4 regions of the Arthrobacter sp. SAFR-023 genome follow, and region 1 is predicted to be linked to each of the others. Evidence: riboswitches for the same ligand, from Rfam matches in the RefSeq annotation. Region 1 holds a riboswitch; each other region holds the start of a gene.

Region 1 (2,890 bases):
GCCGTGCCGTACCGGGCGATTTCGGTGGCGCCGATGGCCGAGGTGATGTGGTCGTAGCCGGGGGCCACGTCCGTGACCAGCGGGCCCAATGTGTAGAAGGGCGCACCCTTGCAGAGCTCCTGCTGGCGCTCAACGTTCTCACGCACCAGGTGGAACGGGATGTGCCCGGGCCCTTCCACCATCACCTGCACGTCGTACTCCCAGGCCCGCTGGGTCAGCTCAGCCAGGGTGTCCAGTTCGGCGAACTGCGCGGCGTCGTTGGCGTCCGCCGTCGCGCCCGGCCGGAGGCCGTCGCCCAATGAGAAGGCGACATCGTACTTCGCGAAGATCTCGCACAGCTCGTCGAAGTGGGTGTACAGGAAGTTTTCCTGGTGATGGGCCAGGCACCAGCCGGCCATGATCGAGCCGCCGCGGGAGACGATGCCGGTGACACGGTTCGCCGTGAGCGGGACGTACCGCAGCAGCACGCCGGCGTGGATGGTCATGTAGTCCACACCCTGTTCGCACTGCTCGATGACGGTGTCGCGGAAGATTTCCCAGGTCAGGGCGTTCGCCTCGCCGTTGACCTTTTCCAGGGCCTGGTAGATCGGGACCGTGCCGATGGGGACGGGGGAGTTGCGGATGAGCCACTCACGGGTGGTGTGGATGTCATCGCCCGTGGACAGGTCCATCACCGTGTCCGCGCCCCACTGGGTGGCCCACTGCAGCTTGTCTACCTCCTCGGCGATGGAGCTGGTGACCGCCGAGTTGCCGATGTTGGCGTTGATCTTCACAAGGAACGCCTTGCCGATAATCATCGGCTCGGATTCCGGGTGGTTGATGTTGGTGGGGATGATGGCCCGTCCGGCGGCGAGTTCGCTGCGGACCAGTTCCACATCGCAGTTCTCGCGGAGGGCCACGAAGCGCATCTCGGGGGTGATGGTTCCCTGCCGCGCATAGTGCATCTGCGTCACAGTCTTCCCGTCCGCCGCACGGCGGGGCACCGGCCGGGCGCCTTTCCATTCGGCAGAAGCCGCGCCGCGGCGCACGGCTGATCTGCCGTCGTCGAGCAGGTTCCGTCCACGGCCGTCGTACGGCTCCGTGTCCGCCCGTGCCGCAATCCATTCCGCGCGGAACGGCGCAAGGCCCACCACCGGGTCGCTGCCCGGACCCGCCGTGCGGTAAACGCGCAGCGGCTCGTTCTGCTCACCGTTCGGTGAAGGCTCCAGCGCGATTTCCGTTACCGGAACCCGCAGGCCGTCCCCCTCCAGATAAGCCAGTGAATGGGATTTCAGCGACTGCGTTACGGCGGCGGAACCATTTTGGGCAGGGGTCTGCTGTGATTTCTGGGTGCTCAATTTACTGCTCACTTCCTTCGCCGGCATTACCCGGACAGGTTCAACGGTCGCAGGCTGCACCAGCCTGATCTCAGCCCCTGCAGGGGCACCCGTGTGGTCGTAGACGAAGCTACCACAGCTGCGCCTTAGGCTAGGGTCATGGCGCACATCATCGAATTCAGCGGACCCGTGCTCACTGCGGCGGATGAGGAACGCCGCGGGCTCTGGGCGGTGGACGGGAAGCTGACGTTCAATGCTCCCGGCCAGCGCCCGGACGCCGTGCTGGACGGCTGGGTCCTGCCCGGCTTCGTCGACGCCCACTGCCACATCGGGCTGGGTCCGGGCGGTGCCGTGGACGACGACGTGGCGTATGACCAGGCCATGACGGACCGCAACGCCGGCACGCTGCTGGTCCGGGACGCGGGAGCGGCCAGCGACACCAGATGGCTGCAGCAGCGGGCCGACACGCCGCGGATCATCAGGGCCGGCCGGCATGTGGCCCGGTCCCGCCGGTACCTGAGGAACTTTGCGGTGGAAGTCGAGCCGGAGGGCCTCGTGGAAGCGGTGCGCAAGCAGGCGAGGGAGGGGGACGGCTGGGTCAAGCTGGTGGGGGACTGGATCGACCGGACCGCGGGCGACCTCGCGCCGTCGTTCCCGGCCGCTGCCGTGCGGGACGCCGTCCGGGCCGCCCACGACGAGGGGGCCAGGGTCACGGCGCACTGCTTCGGCGAGGACACCCTGGACGACATGCTGGACGCCGGCATCGACTGCATCGAGCACGCCACGGGCCTGCTGCCCAGGCACATCCCCCGGTTCGTTGAGCAGCAGGTGCCGATCGTGCCGACACTCATCAACATCGCCACCTTCCCGGACATCGCCAGCCAGGCTGAGGAGAAGTTCCCGCGGTATGCGGAGCACATGCGCGCACTGTGGGCCCGCCGTCGCGAGCGTGTCCTGGAAGCCTACGAGGCCGGCGTCGAAATCTATGCGGGAACGGATGCCGGCAGCGTGATCCGCCACGGCCGCGTCGCGGACGAAATCCTCGAACTCCACGCCACCGGGCTTCCGGCACGTGCGGCGCTGGACGCGGCCTGCTGGCGTGCCCGCCGCTGGCTGGGGGCCGAGGGCCTGGCGGAAGGCGCGGACGCTGACGTGGTGCTGTGCCGGGAAGACCCGCGAGCCGTGCCGGAGACCATCCGGAGCCTCACGAATGTGGTGCTCCGGGGCACAATCGTGCATTAGGAATAAATTGAAGCTTCAAGTAATTTAGAGATGTAGAGGTCGCCGAAATCCGGTGGCCCGGACATCCGGGAGTATTCAATGACAGCAGCAGACAGCAGCCAGGACTTGCTTCCTGCCGACCTCACCATGGGCACCGTCATGCTCAAGGTGGGCGACATGAAGCTCATGACCGACTACTACCAGCGCGCCCTCGGCCTCGACGTCGTCGCCGAGCAGGACGGCGGCCTCTACCTCGGCCGGCTCAAGACGCCGCTGGTGCACCTCGCTCCCGCTCCGGGCCTCAACATCCCCGGCCGCGGTGAGGCCGGCCTCTTCCACACGGCGCTTCTGTT
Region 2 (2,890 bases), on a different contig from region 1:
GGGACCCAGACGCCGGCGGCAGTGAGCATCCCGCGCGCCTGCTCGAGAACCTCGTCCGGGGTCCCGTCGATCAGCACCGCTCCGTCCGAGGCGGACCCCGGCTGCAGGACCACGATCCGGTCCACCAGGTCTTTCCAGGCAGCTACCCGGTGCTCCACCACCACCAGGGTGGCCCCTGTCTTGTCGAGGCAGCGGCCCACAGCGTCCCGGACTTCCAGGACGCCGTCCGGGTCGAGATTCGCGGTGGGCTCGTCCAGCAGGAGGAGTCCAGGCCGCATCGCCAGGATGCCGGCGAGCGCCAGGCGCTGCTTCTGGCCGCCGGACAGGGCCGACGTCGGGTGGTTCAGGGGAAGGTGCGAAAGTCCGACGTCGTCCAGCGCCTCGTGCACGCGGCGCCAGATCTCCTCGCGGGGCACCGACAGGTTCTCGGCGCCGAAGGCGACGTCGTCGCCGAGGCGCGAGAGCACCACCTGCGTTTCCGGGTCCTGCTGCATGAGCCCGGCGCGGCCGCGCCGGGAACGGGGCGGCGCGCCGTCGATCAGCAGCTCGCCGCTCTCGTCCGCGTCCTCACGGTCGGGAGTCCCGGCGTCGTCCGCGTCACTGTCCCCCAGCACGCCGGCCAGGGCGTGAAGCAGCGTGGACTTGCCGGCTCCGGAAGGGCCCAGCAGCATGACCCGCTCGCCGGGGCGAATGTCAAGGTCGAGGGCATGGACGGCCGGTTTGGTGCGGCCTGCGTGGCGCCAGCCCCAGCCGCGGGCGGTGACCGCGGCTGGGCGGACGCCGGCGTCGTCTGGTCCGGGCATCAGGAGAAGACGGGCTCCGTGGCTGCCTTCCGGGACGCGAAGGAACTCAGCACGCCCGTCTTGGCAAGGCCGCGGGCGGCGATCCAGGACAGGGCGCCGGCGATGACCGCGCCGGAAATGGCGCAGAACACGATGTATGCCAGCTTGTCGCCGGCGGCGTAGGCGATGTTCCAGCCCCAGGGGGCGAAGGAGTCGTTGAGCCCGCAGAACAGTCCTGCGCCTGCCCCTGCAAGCAGCGAGGCGGGCAGGTTGAACTTCTTGTAAGCGAAGGCGGCGAACACAAGCTCCGCCCCCAGGCCCTGCAGAACGCCGGAAATGAGCACCGTGGTGCCGTACTGCGAGCCCATGAGCAGCTCGCCGGTGGCAGCCACACCCTCACAGAACAGGGCCGCGCCGGGCTTGCGGATGATGAGCATCCCCAGGACCGCCGGAATCATCCAGCCGCCGGCGTAGAGGCCGGTCAGCGGAGGGTAGACGGCGTTGACCGGGGTGGAGATGAGGTTGGCGCCCTGGGACCAGGCCCAGAAGATGACGCCGCCGGCAACGGCGATGAGCGCCGCCACAACGATGTCCGCCACGCGCCAGCTGTAGCTGGTCTTCTTGATTGCTGCAGTTGTCATGATGGTCCTCCTGAGGAACAGGAGGGGAAAGCGTTCCCCCGGCTGCGGGTGGCTGGGCCTCGCGCTGCCGGGCACTCTGAGAACTCGACTCCCTTGCGCCGGTACTAGCCGGATCAGGTTCGAGGGTCTGCGGCTGTCCGCACTCTCAGCGCCCTTCCGCGGTTGCTCTGGCAGTTGCCTTTGCATCCCGACGGCGGCGCTCCCCTGTCGTGATAAATCTGCCCTTGTGGGCTGATCCAGTTTACACCTCGTCCGGCCATGAACCCGGGGGTCGCTGTCACAATGCCGGAGTTTACATGCGGCGTCGCGACAGCGGCCCGGAGTAGATTGGGGCCATGACGCAACAGGACTCGGGCACCGCCGCCCTGCCCGCCTTTGACCCCGATTCCTCCGCCGAACAGCCGGCGGGAGCCCTGGAAGCCCTGATTGGGCAGATCGAAGGGGAGATTGCTGAACTCCAGTTCCCGAGGTTCAGTAAGGACGATGCCCTGGCGCTGGGCCTGGAACTGGTCGAACGGGGCAAGGAGGACAACCTGCCCATCGCCATCGACATCACCAAGGGGGAGCAGGTGCTCTTCCATGTGGCGCTCGAGGGCGCCACACCGGACAACGAAGGCTGGGTGCGGGCCAAACAGCGGACTGCCGTGCGCTACGAGGAACCGTCGCTGCTGGTGGGCCTGCGCGGCAGGGCCGGCGGCGGACGGATCGAGGACAACGCTTGGTTTGACCAGTCGACCTACGCTGCGCACGGCGGAGCCTTCCCCGTCTATGTGCGGGGTGTGGGGGCGGTGGCTGTGGTCACCGTGTCCGGGCTGCCGCAGAAGGCGGACCACGACCTCGTGGTGCAGGCGTTGCGGGAGATCCACCGCTCCATGCGGCTAGGCTAAGGAAAGACCAGTGTTCATCACGCGAGGAGTTCCGCAATGAGTTTCTTCATCAAACTGCTTGGCACAGGCATCAGCCTGCTGGCGGGGTTCGCCGGCACCAAGGCCGTCGACACCATCTGGGAAAAAATCACGGGCCGGAAGCCGCCCAAGGGCGATAAGGACGACGTCCCCACCACACTGCGCACGGCCCTCACGTTCGCCCTCGTGTCCGCCTCCGTGAGCGCGGTCATCCAGGTGCTGGCCAACCGAGGCACCCAGCGGGCCATTACCCGCTTCGCCAAGACACAGGACATCGTCTAGGCCTCCCTGCCGGGTCGCAGCTGTCAGGACCCACCACGTCGAGGCCCCCCACACGGGGTGGGTTGCCCGGCAGCCCCATCCGGGCCGCGACCGGGTTACCCCAAGCACGGCAGGCCATACTGCTTCTGTTCTGAACCTGGCAGTGCTGATGACCTCGGCCGGGCTCACAACAGCCGGACCCGGCACCGCAACCTGCGGCGCCGGGTCCTTTCGCATCCAGCCTCGGCGGCCCACCGCATGCCGTCTGGAGGCCATGAGCACGGTCTCTGCAAGAGCAGCG
Region 3 (2,890 bases), on a different contig from region 1:
GAGGCTGGCAGCGGCGGGTTGTCCGTGATAAGCGCCACAGGTGCCGCTTTCCCGCACATCCGATGCCGTGCGCGATTATCTTACCGGGTAGCGGGCCGGCTTCCGCTCAGCTGTGGCGGCTCGGCGCGTCGAAAAATTCCACCTCGTACCGGCAGGACTGCCGGAAAGCAGTGATCATCGCCGCGCGCTCCCCCGCTGACGCGGCCCGGCCGGCGTCGTCGGCGATTTCGATGGCCCGCAGGGTGGCGGCGGCGAAGTCCTCGTCGGCGTACGTCCGCAGCCACTCCGCGTACGGGTGCCCGGCCTGCGCTCCGGCGGCCACATATTCGGCGTGCAGACTCTCCCCCACCTCGGCGTACAGCCAGAAGCACGGCAGCACAGCGGCAACCATCACTGCGTAGCTGCCGCCTGCCGAAGCCGCGAGCAGATGATCGACGTAAGCTTTCGTGACCGGGCCCAGCTCCGGCTGCACGGTTCGCGTGCTGAGCCAGTTGCGGTGCAGTTCCGATTCAACTTCCAGGCACTGCTGGGCGGAGCGCGCCCAGAACAGCTGCTCGGACTCGGTTGGCGCCAGCGCGCTGGCCCTGGCCAGGACCCGGGAGTAGCCGTTGAGGTAGATGGCATCCTGTGCCAGGTAGTACGCGAATTCCTTCTCCGCCAGGGTGCCGTCGGCAAGCCCACGGATGAAGCCCAGGCCATAAATGTCTTCGAGGTCGGCAGCGGTCTCGGCGCGCAGCAGTTCGGCGAAGGCGCCCTTGGGCTCGGGCTGGGCTGTCGTTTCAGTCTGGCGGAGGTGGTGGAAATGGTTGACCGGTCCGTTGCCGGCGCCGACTTCCAGCAATCCGGAGGTCCGCAGGGCCCCGGCCAGCCACGGTTTGACCGCCCGCAGTGACGCTTCCCAGTCATCCAGCCGCGCCTGGGCCGTGGCCATGGCCGAGGAGAGCGAGCATCCGGTGCCGTGGCTGTTCCGCGTGCTGATCCGTTCGCCCGCAACCTCCACCACCTCCGCCGAGAGCAGCCCGGCAGTGTTCACGAGGGCGTCCGGGCAGGTTGAGCCGTTCAGGTGCCCACCTTTGACGAGGACCGTGGCACCGGTCTGGTCCGCCAGCCGCCTGCCCTGGTCGAGCGCGGCGGCCCAGTCCCCGGCCTCCGGTTCCCCCAGGAGCATGGCCAGTTCGGGAAGGTTCGGTGTAATCAGGTGCGCCAGAGGCAGCAGTTTCCGGAGTGCCGCCTCTGCAGATTCCTGGAGGAGGCGGTCACCGCTGGTAGCCACCATCACCGGATCGAGGACCACGACGCCGGGCCTTACCTTTTCGAGCCAGCCGCGGACGGCAGCGATGACACGTTCATCGCCAAGCATGCCGATCTTCACGGCGTCCACGTGGATGTCGTCGCTGACAGCGTCCAGTTGCGCTGACAGGAAGGAGGCTGGCGGAACGTGCACGCCGAGCACGCCGGTGGTGTTCTGCGCAGTGAGGGCTGTTATTGCGGCCATCCCGTAGCCGCCGTGGGCCGCAATGCTTTTCAGATCGGCCTGGATGCCTGCACCGCCAGAAGGGTCCGAGCCTGCGATGGCCAGGACGCGGGGAACGTCGCGGGCCCTCTGAATGCCCGGCTCATCGGTTTCCAGGAGTGACTTGTCGGCGGCCGCGGGTGCCGGCAGGAGTGACGCGGATGACAGTGTTGATGACAAAGAAGACATCCCTTCGCCGGTGCTAACCGGACAGGTTCAACGGGTTTGGATCTCAGCCGGCCCTTGCGCGGCACCCCGTGTCAGTCCTCCAGCCTAGCGGTTGGTTTAGTGCGCGGCGCCAAGTTTGACGATTGCGACAGGCTTCGGCGTGCGCTGTTGTCCCCTCCCCTTGCCTGCTGCCATTCGGCTACTGCCCTTTGCCGGCGGACGAATGTCCGGAACCAGAAAGGTCCGGCACCGCAACCGCGGTGCCGGACCTTTCAGTGGCGCTTGTTCCTACAGTTCTGAGGCGGGTACGCCGACCCCCAGAATGATCGGTTCGCTGGCCGGCCGCGGAGCCGCCTTGGCCGTCTGCGCATTGCCTGCCTCAGGCGCCTTGGCCTCGTGCGAGTGCCCGGCGGCTGCAGCCGGAGCAACCTCGTGGTGTTCCACGGATGTCTCGTTGGCTGCACCCTGGGGGCGGCTGGCACTGCGGTTGCGGCGCGGACGGCGGCTGCGGGACGGTGCCGCGGGGCTTTCCACCGGCTGCCGTGCAGCAGGCTGAGCCGCGGGCTGGCTTGCGGCCTGCTGGCCCTCCGGCTGCTGGCTTTCCGGGCGCTGGCTTTCCGGGCGCGCCGGCGCGGGAGCCTCGTCCTTGGCCTCCTCCTCTTCGGCGGGGGCAATCGGAGCGCCGAGGTGCGCGAAGGCTTCCTCCAGGCGGTCCAGCGTCAGGGCCGGCGGTTCCTTCACCGGTTCATCGCTGTGATCGACAAACGGAAGCACCACTTTCTCGCCGCCAAAGGTGAGCACTGCGCCGGGCCGTCCGGAGACGCTTTCCGTTTCCGGAGCGCGGTGCACCACGGGGCTTTCCGGTGCGGCGGCGGCGGGGCGGGGGGCCTCACCGGACGCTGCGGCACCGTGCGCAGCTTCTTCCTCATGCAGGTGTGCGGCGTGGGCCGCGGCGGCGATGTTGGCGAGGGCAGCGCGGGTCGCTTCAGCCTTGGCGTGGCGCTCCGCGTCTGACGGTTCGGGGTGGTGCGGCACGGCGGGGGCGGCCGGAGCTGCCTCGGAGGACGGCTGTCCGCCCTTGCCGCGGCGGCGCTTCCGCTCTGTCCGGGCAGGGGGCTGGACCTCGGCACGGTGCACGTGGTGCTCCGCGGCCACGGTGTTGGCGCGGCGGTGCTCCACCGGCTCGTCATGGGTGACGACTCCCCGGCC
Region 4 (2,890 bases), 340 kb from region 1:
AGGACGCCGTGGCGGAAGAAGCCGGTGGCGATGATGAGGCCCGCCACGTCCGTGCCGGCACCTTGCCCGCCGGCCGGTACTCGGCCCAGCAGCGGGGCGTTGTCCGGCGTGCCGGGCCGGGCCCGGGCGGTGGCTTCGAGCAGCTCGAGCTCTGCGACTGCCGGCACCAGCGCCTGGGCGTCGCGCAGCAGCTGGTAGACACCCCCGGCGCTGGTGCCCGGCACGCCGTCCTCACGCTGGGTGGCGCCGATCACCACCGTGCCGTCCCGGCGGGGCACCACGTACACCGGCACGCCCCGCACCATGCCGCGGACCGTTGCGGTGAGCAGGGGCTGCAGGTGTTCGGGGACCCTGAGCCTGAGGATGTCTCCGTAGACCGGGCGCAGCGGCAGCTGCAGGCCTTCCGGAAGGTTCTGCAGGCCCGCCGCGGCCAGGCCGTTGGCCACCACCGTCTCGGCCGCCGTGACGGACCCGCCGCCCGCCAGCCGTACCCCGCAGACCCGTGCGTCGTCCCAGAGCAGGCCGGCGGCGTACTCCCGCACCGCGTATCCCTCTGCTGCCGCATTTTCCTGACGTTGCGCGGCCAGCTCGGCAGCAAGGGCCCTGACGAGTCTGCGCGGATCCACCTGGTGGTCCGCCGGGATGTCGAGGGCGCAGGAGATCCCGGGGCTGACCAGCGGCTCCCGGGAACGTGCCTCGCGGATGGTCAGCGGTTCAACGTTCAGGCCGTGGGCCCGCTGCACGTCCCGCAGGTCCATCAGGGCCCGGCGGTCGGCCGGATCGGCACCCACTGCCAGGGTGGGCGTCGTCAGGTAACCGGCATCCACGCCGGAAGTGAGGGTGGCCGCAAACTCAGGCCATCTGGCGGAGGATTCCAGCATCAGTTCCAGGAGCCCTTCCTCCTGGTAATGCAGTTCGCTGACCGGGGCGAGCATGCCCGCCGCAGCCCAGCTTGCACCGCTGCCCGGGGCTTCATCTATGAGCACCACCGAACGGCCGGAGCGCCGTGCTTCCCAGGCGATGCCGTGGCCAACCACTCCGCCGCCAATGACGGCTACATCGGCCTCAAGTACGCCGGGCTCCAGGGGTCCCAGGGAGCGTTCATCGCCACTGGTTTTAGGGGGCATGGAATTCCTTCCCTACGCCGGTACTAACCGGATCAGGTCAAGCGGTCGGCTCTGACGCCCTCTCAGCCCTGCGTCTTTATGACAGCAGCAACGGGCTCCCGCGGTACCTGCCCAGTTTAGAGGAACTAAGGTGGTTGCCATGACCGTGCACTCTGCCCACACCGCTGCCCGCCTGTACCTCTGCACCGACGCCCGCAAGGACCGCGGAGACTTCGCGGACTTCGTGGACGCGGCGTTCGCCGGCGGTGTGGACATCATCCAGTTGCGGGACAAGAGCATCGAGGCAGCCGAGGAACTCGAGCTGCTGGAAGTAGTCCATGCTGCCGCCCGCAGGCACGGCCGGCTTTGGGCCGTCAATGACCGCGCCGACATCGCGTCCATAGCCGGCGCACCGGTGTTCCACATCGGCCAGAAGGACCTGCCGCTCCGGGCCGCCCGGAAGCTGCTGCACGATTCCACCGTGATCGGGCTGTCCACCCACAGCACAGACCAGGTGGATGCCGCCGTCGGCGCCGCCCACGGGCGCAGCGGCCTGGACTATTTCTGCGTGGGCCCGCTGTGGGCTACCCCCACCAAGCCCGGGCGCGCCGCCGTCGGGCTTGACCTGGTGCGCTACGCAGCGGAGGCCGTCCGCACCGCAAACGAGGAACGGGTCGGCGGCCTGCTGCTGCCCTGGTTCGCGATTGGCGGGATCGACCGCACCAACGTGGAGCAGGTCCTGGCGGCGGGAGCCAGCCGCATCGTCGTCGTGCGGGCCATCACCGAGGCGCCAGACCCGGCGGCAGCCGCGGCGGAACTGCTCGACGCCCTCGAAGCGACGTCCCCGGCCGCCGTCTCCTAAGCGGAGCGGCCTGCACGCGGGCGCAGAGAGGGCGCTGGGCTACCCGCTCAGGCCCAGCTGGACCATGCGCCGGGAGTGGTTCTCCACGACTTCGGCGGTGATGTCCCGGACCAGCTCGCGTGCTGTGGCGTCCGTGGCACCGGGCTCCGCCTCGACGAACAGCTCGCCAAGAAAGGCGTGTTCGTGGCCCACGCGCTGGGCCTGCGTGATCGCTTCGCCGAGGAGGCGCCGGCCCCACAGCGCCAGCCTGGACGCGAGCCGGGGATCGTCCGCCAGCGCCCCGCTGAGCCGATCCCGAAGCACGGCTGTGGCCTCTTCCGACGACTGGATCTGCTCAATGACGTCACGGGTTCCGGCATCCACAAACCGGGCCACGGCCCGGTAGAAATCGGCGGAGACCGTGTCCACCACGTAGGCCTTCATCAGGGACTCGTACCAGTCCGCCGGGCGGGTCCGTTCATGGAAGTGGTCCACGGCCAGCTGGAACGGCAGCATCGCATCTTCGACGTCGACGCCCATCCCGGCCAGCTTGGCGCTCACGAGCTCGTAGTGCTGGAATTCGAGGACGGCGATCCTGCCGAGCACGGCACGGTCGTGCAGCGTGGGTGAGTAACGGGCGTCCGACGAGAGCCGTTCGAATGCGGACAGTTCGCCGTAGGCCATCACGCCGAACAGGTCCGCGACGAAGCGGTCGTAGCGAGCGGTGTCAGCCGAGGATGTGCCCATAATCCAAGACTAACGGCGCAATTCGGGCTAACCTGATTTTCGTGTCACATCATCGGTTGTCGCCCAACGTCCACGAGCAGACCAACGCGCTCGAGGAGGCATTGAGCGCGCTGCGGACGGAGCTGGAGCTACCGGGGGAATTCCCCGAGGACGTGCTCAAGGAAGCCGAAGCGGCCGTCGCGGACCGGGGATTCCC

What was found. A riboswitch is a leader RNA that binds a small molecule or an ion and turns the genes downstream of it on or off. The one in region 1 is predicted to bind thiamine pyrophosphate.
Region 2: linked by a shared signal. The riboswitch ahead of ACTHQX_RS15065 (ECF transporter S component) and the one ahead of thiC (phosphomethylpyrimidine synthase ThiC) in region 1 are both predicted to bind thiamine pyrophosphate.
Region 3: linked by a shared signal. The riboswitch ahead of ACTHQX_RS05190 (bifunctional hydroxymethylpyrimidine kinase/phosphomethylpyrimidine kinase) and the one ahead of thiC (phosphomethylpyrimidine synthase ThiC) in region 1 are both predicted to bind thiamine pyrophosphate.
Region 4: linked by a shared signal. The riboswitch ahead of thiO (glycine oxidase ThiO) and the one ahead of thiC (phosphomethylpyrimidine synthase ThiC) in region 1 are both predicted to bind thiamine pyrophosphate.

Annotation. Positions count from the first base shown of each region.
Region 1 covers NZ_JBQCMF010000001.1:17,619-20,508, reverse strand. The annotation lists gene thiC (phosphomethylpyrimidine synthase ThiC) at 1-1,337, opposite strand, end outside; TPP riboswitch at 1,333-1,440, opposite strand; gene ACTHQX_RS00115 (amidohydrolase family protein) at 1,476-2,558, shown strand; gene ACTHQX_RS00110 (VOC family protein) at 2,637-2,890, shown strand, end outside.
Region 2 covers NZ_JBQCMF010000013.1:129,255-132,144, forward strand. The annotation lists gene ACTHQX_RS15060 (ABC transporter ATP-binding protein) at 1-803, opposite strand, end outside; gene ACTHQX_RS15065 (ECF transporter S component) at 803-1,423, opposite strand; TPP riboswitch at 1,496-1,639, opposite strand; gene ACTHQX_RS15070 (heme-degrading domain-containing protein) at 1,759-2,310, shown strand; gene ACTHQX_RS15075 (DUF4235 domain-containing protein) at 2,347-2,610, shown strand.
Region 3 covers NZ_JBQCMF010000003.1:205,768-208,657, forward strand. The annotation lists gene ACTHQX_RS05190 (bifunctional hydroxymethylpyrimidine kinase/phosphomethylpyrimidine kinase) at 107-1,630, opposite strand; TPP riboswitch at 1,685-1,781, opposite strand; gene ACTHQX_RS05195 (Rne/Rng family ribonuclease) at 1,970-2,890, opposite strand, start outside.
Region 4 covers NZ_JBQCMF010000001.1:355,887-358,776, forward strand. The annotation lists gene thiO (glycine oxidase ThiO) at 1-1,127, opposite strand, end outside; TPP riboswitch at 1,119-1,239, opposite strand; gene thiE (thiamine phosphate synthase) at 1,267-1,968, shown strand; gene ACTHQX_RS01650 (ferritin-like fold-containing protein) at 2,008-2,694, opposite strand; gene ACTHQX_RS01655 (RNB domain-containing ribonuclease) at 2,736-2,890, shown strand, end outside.